Regions from separate parts of the Schinkia azotoformans genome, predicted to be linked through region 1. Evidence: riboswitches for the same ligand, from Rfam matches in the RefSeq annotation. Region 1 holds a riboswitch; the other holds the start of a gene.
What was found. Region 1 has a riboswitch for lysine ahead of P9E47_RS17615 (transporter substrate-binding domain-containing protein). Riboswitches for the same ligand answer to the same signal wherever they lie in the genome.
Positions count from the first base shown of each region.

Region 2: it holds a riboswitch for lysine, as region 1 does, so the genes downstream of both, dapA (4-hydroxy-tetrahydrodipicolinate synthase) here and P9E47_RS17615 (transporter substrate-binding domain-containing protein) in region 1, are expected to answer to the same signal.

Region 1 is NZ_JARSMD010000028.1:93-8,596, reverse strand. Features, by position in the region: gene P9E47_RS17650 (sigma-54 interaction domain-containing protein) at 1-497, opposite strand, end outside; gene P9E47_RS17645 (threonine aldolase family protein) at 854-1,870, shown strand; gene P9E47_RS17640 (BC1872 family protein) at 2,055-2,378, shown strand; gene P9E47_RS17635 (GlsB/YeaQ/YmgE family stress response membrane protein) at 2,503-2,757, shown strand; gene P9E47_RS17630 (sensor histidine kinase) at 2,814-4,088, shown strand; gene P9E47_RS17625 (response regulator) at 4,099-4,986, shown strand; gene P9E47_RS17620 (cation:dicarboxylate symporter family transporter) at 5,121-6,401, shown strand; lysine riboswitch at 6,544-6,727, shown strand; gene P9E47_RS17615 (transporter substrate-binding domain-containing protein) at 6,880-7,743, shown strand; partial or broken gene P9E47_RS17610 (amino acid ABC transporter permease) at 7,864-8,504, shown strand, end outside.
Region 2 is NZ_JARSMD010000021.1:133,924-142,427, reverse strand. Features, by position in the region: gene P9E47_RS13545 (hypothetical protein) at 4-276, opposite strand; gene P9E47_RS13540 (ubiquitin-like small modifier protein 1) at 278-556, opposite strand; gene P9E47_RS13535 (sporulation protein) at 710-1,480, shown strand; gene P9E47_RS13530 (hypothetical protein) at 1,824-1,946, shown strand; gene P9E47_RS13525 (GNAT family N-acetyltransferase) at 2,211-2,690, shown strand; gene P9E47_RS13520 (hypothetical protein) at 2,779-3,135, opposite strand; gene dapA (4-hydroxy-tetrahydrodipicolinate synthase) at 3,188-4,099, opposite strand; lysine riboswitch at 4,198-4,379, opposite strand; gene P9E47_RS13510 (MFS transporter) at 4,562-5,806, shown strand; gene P9E47_RS13505 (MATE family efflux transporter) at 5,803-7,158, opposite strand; gene P9E47_RS13500 (putative bifunctional diguanylate cyclase/phosphodiesterase) at 7,317-8,504, shown strand, end outside.

The sequences.
Region 1 (8,504 bases):
GTTCCGTTATTGTTCGTTTTCTGCATTTGGTGATACAGGGCTTTTTGGAGTTGTGATAATTTATCTGTAAGCTCTTTTATTTTGCTTGTATCCCGGCTAATTGCAACAGAACCAATTACCTCTTGTTCAGAAAAAACTGGGTATATATCCATTATGAGCTCAACAATTTTACCATTTGCTGCAGAGTACCTTAATAGCGTATTCTTCATGATCCGTCTTTCATGAATTGCTATCATATGCACACTATTTTGTTCTCCTAAATTGTATACATCCAATACATTTCTTCCTAAAATATCACTGGTTTTATAGCCGTCAAATTTTTCAAATTCTTTTGATATGAACACAATTTTACCTGTTGCATCGACTATTGAAAAATAACAATCACTCAAACAATCTAAAGAATTAATAACCAATTCGAATTCAGCACAAATATCTTTGCAACTTTTTTTAGGTTTATTTAACTCCACTAGAGGTTTGGTGATTACATCTTTGGCCATTTCTATATCTCCTTCAAGACATTTTATTATTTTTAAAAATTACTTAGACTCTAGCAATTTTAAATCTCTTTAATTTTAGCAACATAATAATTTTACTACCCATTTTACTTTGTAAATCCTGAAATTCTAACTTATTTGTGAAATTTGGTAGGACACTTAATATACGACGCAATCAATTGCAGCACCTCCAGTGTCCAATTTGTTCACTACATAGGTGAAATAAACTTTGGATTTGAAGAATGATCGTATCATAGCATTCATAAAAAATTTAAGACAAACTCTTTCTGTGTAACCTAAATGTGGTACGATAAATTAATAAAAAACTTTATGAAAATAATGTAAACGGAGGCTTACGAATGTACAGTTTTAAGAATGATTACAGTGAAGGTACGCATCCAAGAATTTTACAAGCATTAGTGGAAACAAATCTTGAACAGTTAGAGGGTTATGGATTGGATCGATATTCCCTTGAGGCAGCAGAGCTGATTAAGAAAAAAATCGAACGGAGTGACGTAGATATCCATCTGTTGACAGGGGGAACGCAAACGAATCTTACTGCTTTATCAGCATTTCTAAGACCACATGAGGCTGCCATAGCAGCTAGTGTAGGACATATCAATACACATGAAACAGGCGCGATTGAGGCTACGGGTCACAAAATAGTAACGGTCGATGTAGCGGATGGAAAATTGAATCCTTCTCATTTGCGGGATGTACTTGATGCTCATACAGATGAGCATATGGTGAAGCCGAAGCTTGTTTACATATCCAATTCTACTGAAATAGGTACGATTTATAAAAAGAACGAACTTGAGCAATTAAGAGCCTTTTGTGATGAGAACAACCTTCTTTTGTTTATGGATGGTGCGAGACTGGGGTCCGCTCTTTGCTCCAAAGAAAATGATGTACAAATAAGCGACCTCCCTTGGCTAGTTGATGCATTTTATATTGGTGGAACAAAGAATGGTGCACTTCTTGGTGAGGCTTTAGTTATTTGCCATGATTCACTAAAAGATGATTTTCGTTTTTATATGAAGCAAAGAGGAGCGATCCTAGCGAAAGGCCGACTAGTAGGAATCCAATTTCTGGAGCTATTCAGGGACGATTTGTTCTTTGAACTAGCCTCCCATGCAAATAAGATGGCAGACAAACTTAAAGAGGAACTTGCCGGAGCCCATATTAGCTTTTTAACGGATTCACCATCCAATCAAATTTTTCCGATTTTGCCTAATGCGGTGATTAGTGAGCTTCAAAATAAATATGATTTTCATATTTGGGAAAAGGTTGACGCAGAAAACTCTGCGATCCGTTTAGTAACATCATGGGCAACGAAGGAAGAAGCAGTAGCTGCTTTTATTGAGGATATTAAATGAGACGGAGTTCCCGACCCTGTGTCCCGCCCCCGACCACATGTCCCGCTTTTCCGAAAAATTATGAAATAAGGTGTAGCAATTGTTTTATTTCTGTTATATAATTAAAATCAATAAAACAAATTGTTATATAACAACAAAATTTCAAATAAAACTTTAAAAATTTTGTGAAAAGGGGAAATCGGAAATGAATAAAATTGATGCGATCGCTCGGAGAATCTTTGGTTGGAAATTAAATAGATGGGATAGATGGTATGATCATGAAAGCCGCACTTTCATCCATGATTCAGAATTCCAGCCTGAAAAAAATCTTGATCATGCAATGTTGATCGTAGACAAACTACAAAAGTTCGGATTTACTTACAAAACAAACGGAACATCTGAGGTAAGCTTTAATGATGCAACTGGTACGGGAGAAACGCTTGCACAAGCAATTACTAATGCGGCATACTCGATCATTGAAAAAAACTCATCTGCAGACAGTAGCAGAATGTGGAGTACTTTGTGTTAATAAATAAGAAAAGGGGCATCCAATAAGTCGAGGACGATTATTGGAGCCCCTTTTTTGTTTTCATATGCAACCTTGAACACAAAAATAAAGGACTTGCATATGATAGTAAAAAGGAGTTTTTTAAATGAGTGTTCTTTCATTTTTGCTCACAGCCATTATTGTTTTAATAATAGCTGCTGTGGCCGAAAAATTATCCCCTTTTAGTATGCCGGGAAGTTGGGCAGGGCTAATAATAGCGGGCTTTATTGGTGAATGGATAGGCACGGTGATTTTCGGACCATGGGGCCCAACGGTTTTTGGGATTTCGTTGATTCCGGTGCTTGTTGGATCATTTATTGTAATATTTATCGTTGGACTCATTGCTGACCTTTTTAAGTGAAATGTATATAATATTAATTATTAAGAGAAAAGGGAAGACGTTGACAGGAGATATCAATGGCTATTACAAACAATTTTTTTAGCAACAATCAACATCAAGCCAATGGATTATATGTATTGGTTGCGGCTTTACTGACGACGTTTGCCGGTGAATTTAGATTCGTCCCTTATGAAGGGGACGCTTTTCGTTTTGGGTTGGGAAGTATCACCTTTTTCCTTCTCATACTAGTTAGGCCCCCTGTAGTTTCACTAATCCGTATTGGTGTGGTAACAGGGATCACAGTCGTATGTTTTCGGATGATTGAGGATTTTATCCTTTATGAAGTTTTGTTTTCAAAAAGCTTTTTAAAGCATGTTGCGGCCTTTTTATACTATTTTATCTATGCCCTCGGTTTGCATATAATTAAAATCGAAAAGTATAAAACATTTCCTTTGATATTAGGTGCATGGGCGTCAGTATTTGAGGTTATTGCAAACGGGTCTGAACATTTCGTAAGGCATTTATTATTGGATCAACCGGGTATAGGGTTAAAGGATTTTGCACTATTAGGTGGCGTTGCAATAATGAGGAGCTACTTTGTAGTAGGATTATATGGGTCCATCACCGTTTCCGAACAGAAAAAAAGAGTAGAGGAGCTGTTAAAGGTCGGCTCAGAATTATATGGTGAAACCTTATACTTAAAAAAATCAATGAACCATATTGAAAAAATAACAGCTGAGAGTCATGATCTTTATCGTAAGCTAAAGCAAGAAAATTTTAATCAATTAAGTGCACAAGCATTACATATCGCACAAGAAATTCATGAGGTAAAAAAAGATTCCCAGCGAATATTAGCTGGACTTACAAAAATAGGAGAACAGAAAATGGATAATACTGTCTCACTATCTGATGTCATGGATCTTGTTATAAGTGCCAATGAAAAATATAGTGAGCTTTTACAAAAGAAAATAATTTTAATAGGAAATATCTCAATTGATTATCAAACCGTTCAACTAATTCCCCTGCTTGCTTTATTAAATAATATTACGGCCAATGCTGTTGAAGCAATTGAGGAAATAGGCGAAATAAATATAAATATATTTGAGGAGCAGGAAAATACGTTTTTTGTTATTGTAGATTCTGGACCTGGTATTCCAAAAGCAGATCTCCCGATTATTTTTGAACCAGGCTATACAACAAAATTCAATGATCATGGTGTTGCTGCCACAGGAATTGGACTTTCCCATGTACAAGAGATTGTTCATACTCTTCAAGGTCAAGTTGAAGTAGATACTTCAGAAAATGGAACTATTTTTAAAATTAAAATCCCAACAATTATTTTGCGAAAGTGAGTGTTTAAAACTGCGGTATTTCATTGTAGATGATGATAGAGCTAGTAGAATGATGTTGAAGAATATTATTACAGAAGGGGATCTTGGGGTTGTAATTGGAGAGGCTGAAAGTGGGTCGAAAGGTCTTAAATCCATTATTACGATGCATCCCGACGTAGTTTTGATTGACTTTCTAATGCCGGAGTTAGACGGAATTGAAACAATTGAATACCTGAAAAAAGAAGGATTTAAAGGACTATTTATTATGATCTCCCAGGTTGTCAATAAAGACATGGTGGCAGAAGCATATGAAAAAGGGGTCGAGTTTTTTATAAATAAACCGATTAATCGTGTAGAGGTCCAAAGTATATTAAAAAGAACGGCTGAGCAGTATAAACTTAAAGATTCCCTTCAAGCGATCCAAGAATCCCTCACAAAAATTGGGCTTGGCACAATTAAAAGAAAGGTTACAGTAAAGGAAACGGTTTTATCCATTTTAAATGATATGGGAGTTATTGGTGAAGCCGGCAGTGATGATATTGTTGCCATTATTGAATTTTTGATGAACCAAACTGATAAAACTGCCCAATTACCACCATTGAAGGATTTATATGAAGCAATTGCGATGAAAGGTGAATCTGCTAATGTGGACATAGCTAAAGAAAGTAAAGCAATTGAACAGCGCATACGGAGAACAATTCAAGCCGCGATCAATAATTTAGCTTCATTAGGAGCTATTGATTATACTAATCCTGAGTTTGAATATTATGCACCCCGTTATTTTGATTTTCAAGAAGTAAGAAACCATATGATCATGATTGAGGAAGGCAGGAATGATCAGGCGAAATACAAAATTAATATTCGTAAATTTCTTCAGGTATTATATGTGGAAACTATGAAAAAATTCAGTCATAGTTAAAAATTAAAAAGGAAATTTTTTTAATTCATTATGTCGGATTAAGTCGGATTCAATAGGTTACCCTTAAACTGAGTATGTAAGCGAACTCATTTATGTAGTAAGCGTTTTCTATACGAAAAAAGGGGTGACTATTAATGAAGAAAAAATTTAAATTTCCTCTTGCTTATCAAATTTTGGTAGGTTTAATTCTAGGTATTGTCGTAGGTGCAATCTTTTATGGAAACCCAGCGATTGATACTTACTTAAAGCCACTAGGAACTATCTTCCTTAATATGATTAAAATGATCGTAGTTCCAATTATCGTTTCTACACTAGTTATTGGGGTAGCAGGAACTGGCGACCTTAAACAGTTGGGTAAACTTGGTGGTAAAACACTAATTTACTTTGAAATTGTTACAACAATTGCAATTCTAGTTGGGTTATTGTCTGCGAATATTTTCCAACCTGGTGCAGGCATCGATATGTCTGAACTTACAAAAACAGATATAGGTAGCTATGTTGAAACAACTGAACAAGTTTCAGGTCAAGGTCATGGTATATTAGACATTGTAGTAGGCATAGTTCCAACAAACGTTATATCAGCAATGGCAAATGGCAATATGCTAGCTATTATCTTTTTCTCAGTAGTATTCGGATTAGGGGTAGCAGCAATTGGTGAAAAAGGAAAACCAGTGCTTGCATTCTTCGAGGGTGTAGCAGATGCCATGTTCTGGGTAACAAACTTTGTTATGAAGTTTGCTCCATTTGGTGTATTCGGTTTAATCGGTGTTACAGTTTCTAAATTTGGTTTAGCATCTTTAGTTCCACTTGGAAAATTGATGATCCTTGTTTATGTAACAATGGCATTCTTTATTTTAGTGGTGCTAGGCGGTATAGCTAAAATAGTTGGTATTAATATATTCCATGTTTTCACAGTGTTAAAAGAAGAGCTAATTTTGGCATATTCCACATCAAGTTCTGAAACAGTGTTACCAAAAATAATAGAAAAAATGGAAAAGTTCGGTTGTCCAAAAGATATTGTTTCTTTTGTTGTCCCAACTGGATATTCCTTTAACCTTGATGGTTCAACATTATATCAAGCGCTTGCCGCTATTTTTATCGCGCAAATGTACGGTATCAATCTTAGCATTAGTGAACAAATTACATTAATATTAGTATTAATGGTTACATCTAAAGGTATTGCAGGTGTACCGGGCGTATCATTCGTAGTACTTTTAGCAACTCTAGGAACAGTAGGAATTCCATTAGAAGGACTTGCTTTTATTGCTGGGGTTGACAGACTTCTTGATATGGCACGTACAGTTGTAAACGTTTGTGGTAACTCTCTTGCTGCAATCGTTATGTCAAAATGGGAAGGTCGTTTCGACAATACGAAGAAAGAACAATACTATGCTTCCATTAAAAATGCAGCTTAATAATTAAGATAAAACTGGCACTAAAATTGGGTGCCGGTTTTATTTTTGGGAAAAACAGCTAAATGATTGAAAGTTGACAATTTTGAAAGAATAATATATAAATATAGTATAAAACAATTAAATAATGACCTCACTTTTCAAACAGTGGGGTAGAGGTGCGATATTTAACAGTCTATAGAGGAGCCCGAGGAGCCATGAAACTACAGAGAAGGAAATGTCGCCGAAACTTGTAATGAACCTCATTTATTACTTGTTGGGTCTGCAGTTAATATCTGCAGGACTGTCTCAATAAACGTCCCGGTTTATTGAGGTGTGCTATCTCATTGGGAAACAGAGAGGAATTTGGGTAATCTGCTTACTACGACCTGAGTTTATCTCAGGTCTTTATTATTTTTATGCTTTAAAGTTTCCAATTAGTAGTAATAATTTAGTATACTTAAAAAGGGTAAATACAAGTATTTTACAGGAGGGGAAAAGTATGAGAAAAAGTTTATCATTATTATTTGCCATTTCACTTTCAGTAATGCTTCTTTTGGCTGGCTGTGGGACAGGTAATAAAGCAGCTGAGAATGAAAATACGGGAGCTCCAGATTCAGCAGCTACAAATGGCGGGACTTTTAAAGTAGGACTTGAAGCAGGGTATGCGCCGTTTAACTGGACTCAAATGGATAATTCTAATGGTGCTGTTCCGATAGATGGTGCTGCAGAGTTTGCAGGCGGGTATGATGTGGAAATTGCAAAGAAACTAGCTGAAGGTTTAGGGAAAAAATTAGTGATTGTTAAAACTGAATGGGATGGACTTGTGCCTGCTTTAACATCAGGAAAAATCGATGCCATTATTGCGGGTATGTCACCAACAGCCAAACGTAAAGAGACAATCGACTTCTCAGATAACTACTATAAATCAGATTTAGTAATGGTCGTTAAAAAAGGTGGGAAGTATGAAAGCGCTACTTCAATCCAGGACTTTAATGGTGCTAAAGTAACAGCACAATTAAATACATTCCACTATTCAGTTATTGATCAAATTGACGGTGTTAAAAAACAGCCTGCAATGGATAATTTCCCGGCGATGAGGGTTGCTCTTGAATCAGGAATTATCGATGGTTACGTTTCAGAACGTCCGGAGGCTGTTAGTGCTTCATCTGCCAACGAAAAATTTGCCTTCGTAGAATTTACAGAAGGATTTGATACATCAGATGATGACACAGCAATCGCAGTAGGTTTAGCAAAAGGCAGTGAATTAACTCCAAAAATTAATGAAATCTTAGCAGGTATCTCAGAAGAAGAACGTACTAGTATTATGGATGCTGCTATTAAAAATCAACCTGCAGCACAGTAAGGAAAAGGAAAGAGGTTGTCTCAAAATTGTCCAGCTACAACTAGTGGTGCTGGGTGATCTGTACAATTGTACGGGGTGCTTGAGACAGCCTTTTGTTTTGACTAAAATAGGAGGGGAAATATGACCTTTGAATGGGTAATAAAAATAATAACAGAAAACTGGCCCATGTTTATTCGCGGGGCTGGAATAACGCTATACATTTCGATTATTGGTACAATTGTAGGCTCTATCATAGGTTTATTAGTAGGTGTGATCCGGACAATCCCAAATCCGGACCGTGGTTCTAAGAAAATATTATTAAAAATTATTAATGCCATTCTTTCTATTTATATCGAATTTTTCAGAGGAACACCAATGATCGTACAAGCAATGGTTATATACTACGGTTCAGCTTTGGCTTTAGGAGTAGATATGGACCGGGTAGCCGCTGCTATTTTCATCGTATCTATCAACACGGGTGCCTATATGTCTGAAATCGTCCGCGGTGGTATTGTATCAATTGATAAAGGTCAATTTGAGGCTGCTCAAGCGATTGGTATGAACCATATACAAACCATGTTACATGTTGTTTTACCACAGGTTATTCGCAACATCCTACCGGCAACAGGTAATGAGTTTGTTATCAACATTAAAGATACTTCAGTATTGAACGTTATTTCAGTATCAGAATTATTCTTCGCAACAAAATCGATTGCGGGAAACAACTTCCGCTATTTTGAGTCATTCTTTGTGGCGTGTATTCTATACTTTATCATGACATT
Region 2 (8,504 bases), on a different contig from region 1:
TTTTTATCCGCCAACCCTCGTTGTTTTTTTGCGGTAATTTTTAAGCAGAGTATCTAATACTTCTTCCGTTTCTGCTTTAAACCTAATATGGACGGCATTTACGAAAAAACTGGAGGTAATTTTGATTTCTTCTTCATACAAAATTGATGATTCCCAGTTTGTCCCTTGAATTATTATCGGAAATTGAGTAGTTTTTTGGGTACCACCAAGTTCCTTGAAATAATCTAGCAAATGCGCTAAATGTATACCCCTAAACTCTAATTCCGTTTGGACCATATTACCCTCCCGCAACCGGAGGAAATAACGCAAATTGATCATCAGGATTTATTTTTGTTAGTAGGCCGTCTTTGTGAATAATATTATGTCCATTAATAAAAACATGCACAAATGACTTCAGTGTTCTTTCCTCAGTGAAAATTTCATCTTCCATAGCTGGAAACATTTTGACCAATTCTTCTAAAATATCAATAACAACAAGTGATGCTGTTTCAACTTCAACAACACTCGCATTACAAATTTCTCTTAGATTTGCAAACACTTTAACTTGAACTTTCATCAGATCCCTCCTAGTCTCTATTTTATTATAAATAGGGCTGTTCCAAAAGTTTAGTCACTCGTCAAAGAAAATTTTTTGAAGCCTTATTTCATAATCTATCCAATATTGTTATGATGTGGATATGAGTAATTATTTTTAATGTGGAGGTATGGCATGTCATTTTTTGATAAAATGTTCGCAAGCGTTGGGATTGGTGCAGCAAAAGTTGATACGATTTTAACGAATGATAGACTCATTGCAGGGGACGATGTAAGTGGAAAAGTTGTTATCCTAGGGGGAAAAATTGAACAAGAAATTGATGAGATTTATTTAAAGGTCATTACCAGCTATGAAAGAGAAAGGGACGACAAAAAAATAAGGGAAGAATGCGTCATCGGTAAGTATCGTTTGACAGATCGGTTTACAATTAGGGCAAATGAAAAACGGGAAGTCCCTTTTTCCTTTGAGCTACCTATTGATACACCTGTTTCTTATGGAAAAACGAGAGTGTGGGTTGAAACTGGCTTAGATATTAAAAATGCCATTGATCCATCAGACCGTGACTATATTGATGTGCATCCTTCTACACTTATGAGTCAATTTCTTAATGCTGTTACAGACCTCGGATTTCGTTTACGCGAGGTGGATTGCGAAGCAGCTCCACATCGCCTAAGACGGAGATTATCCTTCGTTCAAGAATTTGAATTTATTGCAACAAAGGGGGAATTTAGAGGTCGACTAGATGAACTTGAGGTTGTATTCCTTGAAACTAGCCATGATCGAATGGATATCCTTTTGCAGGTCGATCGTCGCCCCACAGGTTTAGGCAGTCTATTTTCGGAAATGTTAAATCTTGATGAAACTAATCTTAGATTGACTGTAACTTCTGCAGAAATTCCTTTAATTAAAGAGAAATTACTACAAATTTTAAGAAAACATTCCTAATAGCACCCGAGATGGTGCTTTCTTTTTTACTAGCAAAAAAATCATTATTTTTGAAACTTTACATATATCTTTAACGTATTTAAAGTGTAAACATTTTCCGATAAGGGAGTAGATCCAATGTTAAAGAAAATATTAAAAACATTATTAAATTCTAACCATCGTCGCTAAAGCAGCAGTGATTACAAAAAAAATATGTATAGAAAGAATGGATACCATGGCCATTCAAGTTATGGTCTTGTGTCGAAGAAGTAATTCAGACGTTAGATCAATTAATTCTTGAATCAAAATTGCCGAAGTAATCCAAACTAAAGATGAATTTCAAAACATAACAGGAGGGTTACAAATGGGCAAAAAGCCTCGCAACAGCTTACGTGAAAAGAAAAATAATCATACACCCGATGATGTTATTCAGGCAAAAGAAATCGCACATGCGAAAGAATATTCCGCAACTGGAAGAAAACGATAGGCTGCCTACAAGGCAGTCTTTTCTATTGTCTAGCTTCAGCGCCCAGCGACTCGTAAACTTCACCCACCTCCCTATGATAAGTCAACATCGATTCGCAATTACTCATCGTGTTTCCTTTATCTCAGTCGATGGGCTCCAGTTTTGTCGTGCGCTAAACGGGCGCTTCCGCTTTTCTAATTATTCACAAAATGTTCAGTTATAGCCCATTTTTATATATAGTTTACAACATATAACGTGTTATTATAATGGTGGAGGTGGAGAGATGTGTTAGCTGGTTTTAAATATACTTTAGATGCCATTTTATCTCTGCTCAAGGAAAATGACCTTAAAGCACGTTATATGGAGTGTGAAGGACGATTTTTGTTTCGAATTGATGAGATGATGTGTGATGCAGGCTTTGGCTGTGACAATGTGGTCCTCGATGTGTTTTTTGATGAAGAGGAAAAAATACTTTTCATTGGATTGCTTCGCTTTCCTAAAGAGAAAAGAAGGGCCGGGTTGGGCAGTAAAATTTTAAAAAAGATTTTGGAATATGCCAATGAGCATAATTTTACAATATATTTGGATGCTTGGAATGAATCCCAGCCTTTCTGGAAAAAGTATGGTTTTAAGCATGTATATACCGATAAATATCATTTTGAAATACTTGGGTATTCTGGTAGTGGGCTTGATATCTTTCACGAGTGGGAACTTTTCAAAACGACAAAGGTATTTAAAATGTATCTTACCTGTCATGAAGAATAGAAAAGCGGAAGTTTACGAGTCGCTGGGCGCTGAAGCTAGGCAAAAAAAAGAAAAGCGATACCGCTTTTCTTTTTTATTCAGGTTCTAGCTATTGAAGCTTTGTATGGATAATTTTTGCGCTAATAATTCGTGCGAATGGGATCGGAGTACATAGCTTTGTATGTCCTTTAACACCATGAATGAGAAGAACTTTTTTATTTCTTCTATCAATATGAAGAATCCGTCCCTTTAAGCCTATCGTTTGATCGGTCTGTTGACCGGAGACTATGATTTCAATAGGTAACCCAAGTCTATAAGCCTGTGAAATGATCCGCTCCGTTTGCTGGGGATCTTGATCTTTTTTTCTTTTTCTATTTTCTAATAATAATATGCCACGCTTCATTCTTGTGTTAGCCAAATAAATAAAATTAATCCGCCAGTTTTCACCGCTACTGTCATCCAACATTATAAGTACCACCTATTATTATAGTATAAATATATTATAGGGGTTTGAGCGTTTATCTGGCAATAGACGTAATGAATTGTATTTTGTCTTTTTCAAGGATTGGCAGTAATGCGTTTTTCAATACTTCTCTTTCGGTTTCATTTAACGGTATTAGTGGCAATCTTAATGATCCTGTATCAATGCCCTTTAACCCTAGCGCTGCTTTAACAGGGGAAGGGCTTGGTGCCGCAAATAAAGCTTTCATCATTGGTAATAATTTTCGATGAAGGCTACTTGCACCTTTTAAATCTCCGTTAAAAAAAGCTTGAACCATGTCTTGCATTTCGTTTCCGATAACATGTGCCGCAACGGAAACAACGCCAACGCCGCCAATTGCAAGTACCGGAATGGTTAAGGCATCATCACCACTATACAAACTAAAGTTATCGTCCGTTTCTTCGATAATTTGGGCCATAGCATCAAGGTTTCCACTTGCTTCCTTCACACAAACAATATTTTCGACTTTAGAAAGACGGATGATAGTCTCAGGTGTCATATTTACGGCACTGCGTCCAGGTATATTATAAAGCATGACAGGGAGGGTAGTAGCTTCTGCAATGGTCTTAAAATGTTGATAAAGCCCTTCCTGTGAAGGTTTATTATAGTAAGGAACTACAAGCATAATGCCATTAACGCCTGCTTCTGCGGCTTTTTTTGTTAATTCAATTGAGGCTTGCGTATTGTTAGAGCCTGTTCCGGCAATTACAGGAATTCGACCATTCGCGACTTCAACAACTTTTCTATATAACAGCACTTTCTCATCGCTTGATAAAGTAGGGGATTCGCCTGTTGTACCTGCAACAACAATACCTTCCGTACCATTTGTAATTAAATAATTAACCAATTCAGTTACTTTGTTATAATCCACATCTCCATTTTCATTAAAAGGTGTTACCATAGCTGTTAAAATTCTTCCAAAGTTCATTCCATTCGCCCTCATTTCAAAATTTTTTTACAAATAAAAAAGCAACAACGATAGCTATCGTTGCTGCACGGAAGTTGTAAGTAAATAAAAATTCCAATGCGTGAGATAGCCCTCCATATAGACAACGCTATATGACAATCTTGCACCTATTCGATGCAAAACCAGTATCTGAGAAAAATGAGCTTCTCATCACTTCGGCGAATTCCCCTTTCAACCATGATCCCTGGATCTCATTATCCTCCCATAGTGTACTAATGGTTTTCGCGCCTCTATACTCACTTCAATGTAAGTTGAAGTAAATTTTATATTGTTTCTTGTACAATAACAGAAATTCCAGAATTTTTCAAGGGATTGGATAAAAAAGAAAAAGATTTTTGGAAAAAATTATTTAAAGTGATAAAATAGGAAAATATTAATCAGATAGTATCCAAGATATATAGATGGAAGGGATGGAAAATAAACGTGCGCGCTCAAGTTAAAGAGATTTCGTTAAAGGCACATCAAACAACTGAAAATGCAAGTACAATGTACCATATTTTATTTATAATCGGCTTTGTACACTTGCTAAATGATTCTATTCAAGCGGTAGTCCCCGCGATGTTCCCAATTCTTGCTGAATCACTTGGCTTTAACTTTACCCAGCTGGGTTTGATAGCCTTTGCTGTAAACATGACGGCTTCGATCATGCAGCCGTTGGTTGGAGCATTTTCAGATAAACATCCAATGCCGAAACTGTTGCCGATTGGCTTAACGCTTTCTTTATTTGGAATGCTTGGTTTGGCGTTGGCCCCTTCCTATGGTGTAATCCTTTTATCAGTTATGTTATTGGGCGTGGGATCTGCCGCCTTTCATCCCGAAGCTTCGAAAGTTGCCCATATGGCATCTGGAACACGAAAAGGTCTAGGGCAATCCGTTTTCCAGGTTGGGGGGAATGCGGGGCAATCACTGGCCCCTTTAATCACGGCGTTAATTTTGGTCCCGCTAGGCCAATTAGGGGCGATTTGGTTTACATTAGTCGCTTTTCTGGCCGTCATGATCTTAGTTTATATTTCAAAATGGTACGGACAACAGCTAACGATTAATCAAACTAGGAAAAGAAATTCAGGCGAAGATGCACCAACGATTGGAAAGTCTATAAAAATTGCTTTTGTATTACTCATATTTTTAGTGTTTATAAGACAATTTTATCATGCCGCAATCACGAACTATTTTGCATTTCATTTGATTGGCACCTATGGAATGAGAATTGATCATGCCCAAATCTATATCTTTTTATTCCTTGCCGCTGGCGCTGTCGGGACATTCCTTGGCGGACCGATTGCTGATAAGATCGGGATGAAAAATGTTCTGCTTTTTTCGATGATAGGAGCTGCTCCGTTATGTATTTGGCTTCCATATACAGGGCCTAAGCTTTCCATGGTTATTATTACGATAATTGGCTTTATATTACTTTGCAGTTTTTCCGTTTCTGTTGTCTATGCCCATCAGTTATTGCCAGGGCGGATTGGAATGGTTTCAGGGATGATTATTGGCTTTTCATTTGGTCTAGGAGCGATTGGTTCCATCGTCATCGGCTGGGTTGGAGACCAAATCGGCATTTCAACTACCTTGCTGTATGCGAGCTTCTTACCTTTGTTAGGGATTTTTACAGCTTATCTGCCGAATGAGAACAAAATACAGGAATTGCATAAGGCTAACCTTGTTTAAGAAGGCAGCCTTATTTTTTTTGCTTGGATAATAAACAATCTTCCAAATAGCATGATGGCCCCAACGGCGAGTCCAATAATTAAGCCAATCCAATATCCGAATGCTGCAAGGGAAGTATATTTAGCGAGCAAAAACCCCGTTGGCAGACCGATCAGCCAATAAGAAATAAGAGCGACTATGAAGGTTGCATTGACATCCTTGTACCCGCGAAGAGCACCTTGAATAGGAGCACCGAAAGCATCAGACAATTGGAATAAAATAGCGTATAACAGAAAATGTGTTGTTAGCTCCAGTACTTCTAGATCATTTGTATAAAGCCCGGCAACACTCTCTCTTAAAAAATATAAAAGAACAGATGTGATCAAAGCCATTACAATAGCAAACGAAATTCCAAGAAAACTGTATATTTTAGCGTCTTTAAATCGTTTTGCCCCAACTTCAAACCCTACTACAATCGTTAATGCCATAGAAATACTTAATGGAATCATATATAAGTAGGATGCAAAATTCATCGCCGCCTGATGGGAAGCAATAGTGAGTGTATTATATTCACTCATTAATAAGGTAACAGCAGCAAAAATACTCGTTTCAAAAAACATTGCAAAACCGATAGGGAGCCCGATTTTAAGAATTTCCTTCCATGTCTTAAATTGGACAGGATACAAAGTTCGAAATAATTGAAATGGACGAAAAGGGGCTAGTTTGATTACGACAAATAGGGCAAATCCAAGTATTACCCAATAGGTGATTGCCGTTGCATAGCCAGTTCCGATTCCGCCCAACTCAGGAAACCCCAATTTGCCAAAAATGAATACGTAATTTAAAATCACGTTGATAGGCAAGGAAGATAGTGTAATGACCATTGTCACCCTTGTATGCCCTAAAGCATCAATGAAGCAACGTAAAACGGTGTATATTACTAAAGGGATGACCCCAAATCCTAATCCTATTAAATAATGTTTGGCAATGTAAGAAACCTCAGTGGTTAGACTCATAGTATTTAAAATTGGATCGATTGCCACAAAACCGAGGATCAATATGATTCCAGCAATAACAATTGATAAATACACACCTTGAATAATAGAGAACGGAACATTCCTTGTGTTTTTAGCTCCAACTAATTGAGCAATAATAGGTGTAATCGCCAACAAAATACCATTAACCAAAGTGAATATGGGCATCCAAAGACTTGAACCAATGGCAACACCGGCTAAGTCATCTGCACTAGCCCTTCCGGACATCATCGTATCAAAGAAATTCATTGCGTAAAGGCCAATCTGGGTAACTAATATAGGAAATAATATTTTAATGAAAAAAAGTAGTTTTTGCTTCAACGTATAGGTTTGTTCCATGTCTTAACCTCAATCCTAGAGTATATGTCAAATAACTGAATTTAATCTACTAAACGAAAAATTACATGAGGAATATTATATCATATCGCAAAAAAATAAATTATAATTAAATTAATATTACTATTACTTTCCATAAAAAATAATTTTAGGTGATTATAATGGCCTTACCATTTACACAATTCTCCCAGAATGCAAATAAAGAGATGCTTAATCTCCTTCGGCAATTAGGTGATAACGATCAAACATCTGAAATCGGGGAGAAAATTAGAGAAATCTTTTTGAGAGAATATGCATTCATAAAAGATGCACTTGATTCGTCAACCATTGTTGCTGTAACTAATAAAGCTGGCATTATAGCATATGTAAATGATAAGTTTTGTGAGATTTCCCAATATAGCAGGGAAGAATTAATAGGCAGTACACATCGACTATTAAATTCGGGTTATCATAGTCCAAACTTTTTTAAAGAGATGTGGACTACGATTCTGTCAGGGAAAATTTGGTGTGGAGATGTAAAAAATCTAAAAAAAGATGGCAGCTATTACTGGGTTCATACAAATATTATTCCAATCATTAATAATGTCACAAATCAAGTCGAACAATTTATTGCGCTTCGTACAGATATTACGAAGGGAAAAGAAGCGGAAGAAGAGCTGCGCAAGGTTATTCAAAATGATTTCGAAAGGACGATAAGAAGCCTTGATAATATGGTGTTTAAAATTAAAAAAGATAGATATGGCGATTTCATTATTACTTTAGTAGAAGGAAAACTATCGAAGTTGCTGGACATTTCGGAAGGGATTTTTGATCAAAAAAGAATCGAGGATTTCTTTGGAACTGAAATGGCTAATGAGGCTTTGAGAAAATGTGAAGCAGCTTTCCGTGGAGAAAAGCATTCAATTAAACATCATTACAATGGCATCGAGTTATATACGACATTGTCTCCAATAATAGAAAACGGTACTATTATTGAAATTATTGGGAATTCCAACGATATCACTTTATTAGAATTGGCTCAAAAAGAAATTCACCATTTAGCCTACCATGATGATCTAACAGATTTACCGAACAGGAGAAAGTTAACAAAAGATTTACAAGAAAAGCTTAATCATATTTCCAATCAAAAATTCGCGGCTTTATTTGTTGATATTGACCGTTTTAAACAAATAAATGATACTTTAGGGTTCAATAGAGGGGATAAACTAATATTGGAGCTAAGCCAAAGATTAAAGCAATTTATTTCTGGGCTTGGAACAATCTACCGCTCAAGCGGAGATGAATATGTTATTATTCTTGAAAAATATAAAAATGACTCGATTCTTTCGAGGCAAGTACAAGAACTATTG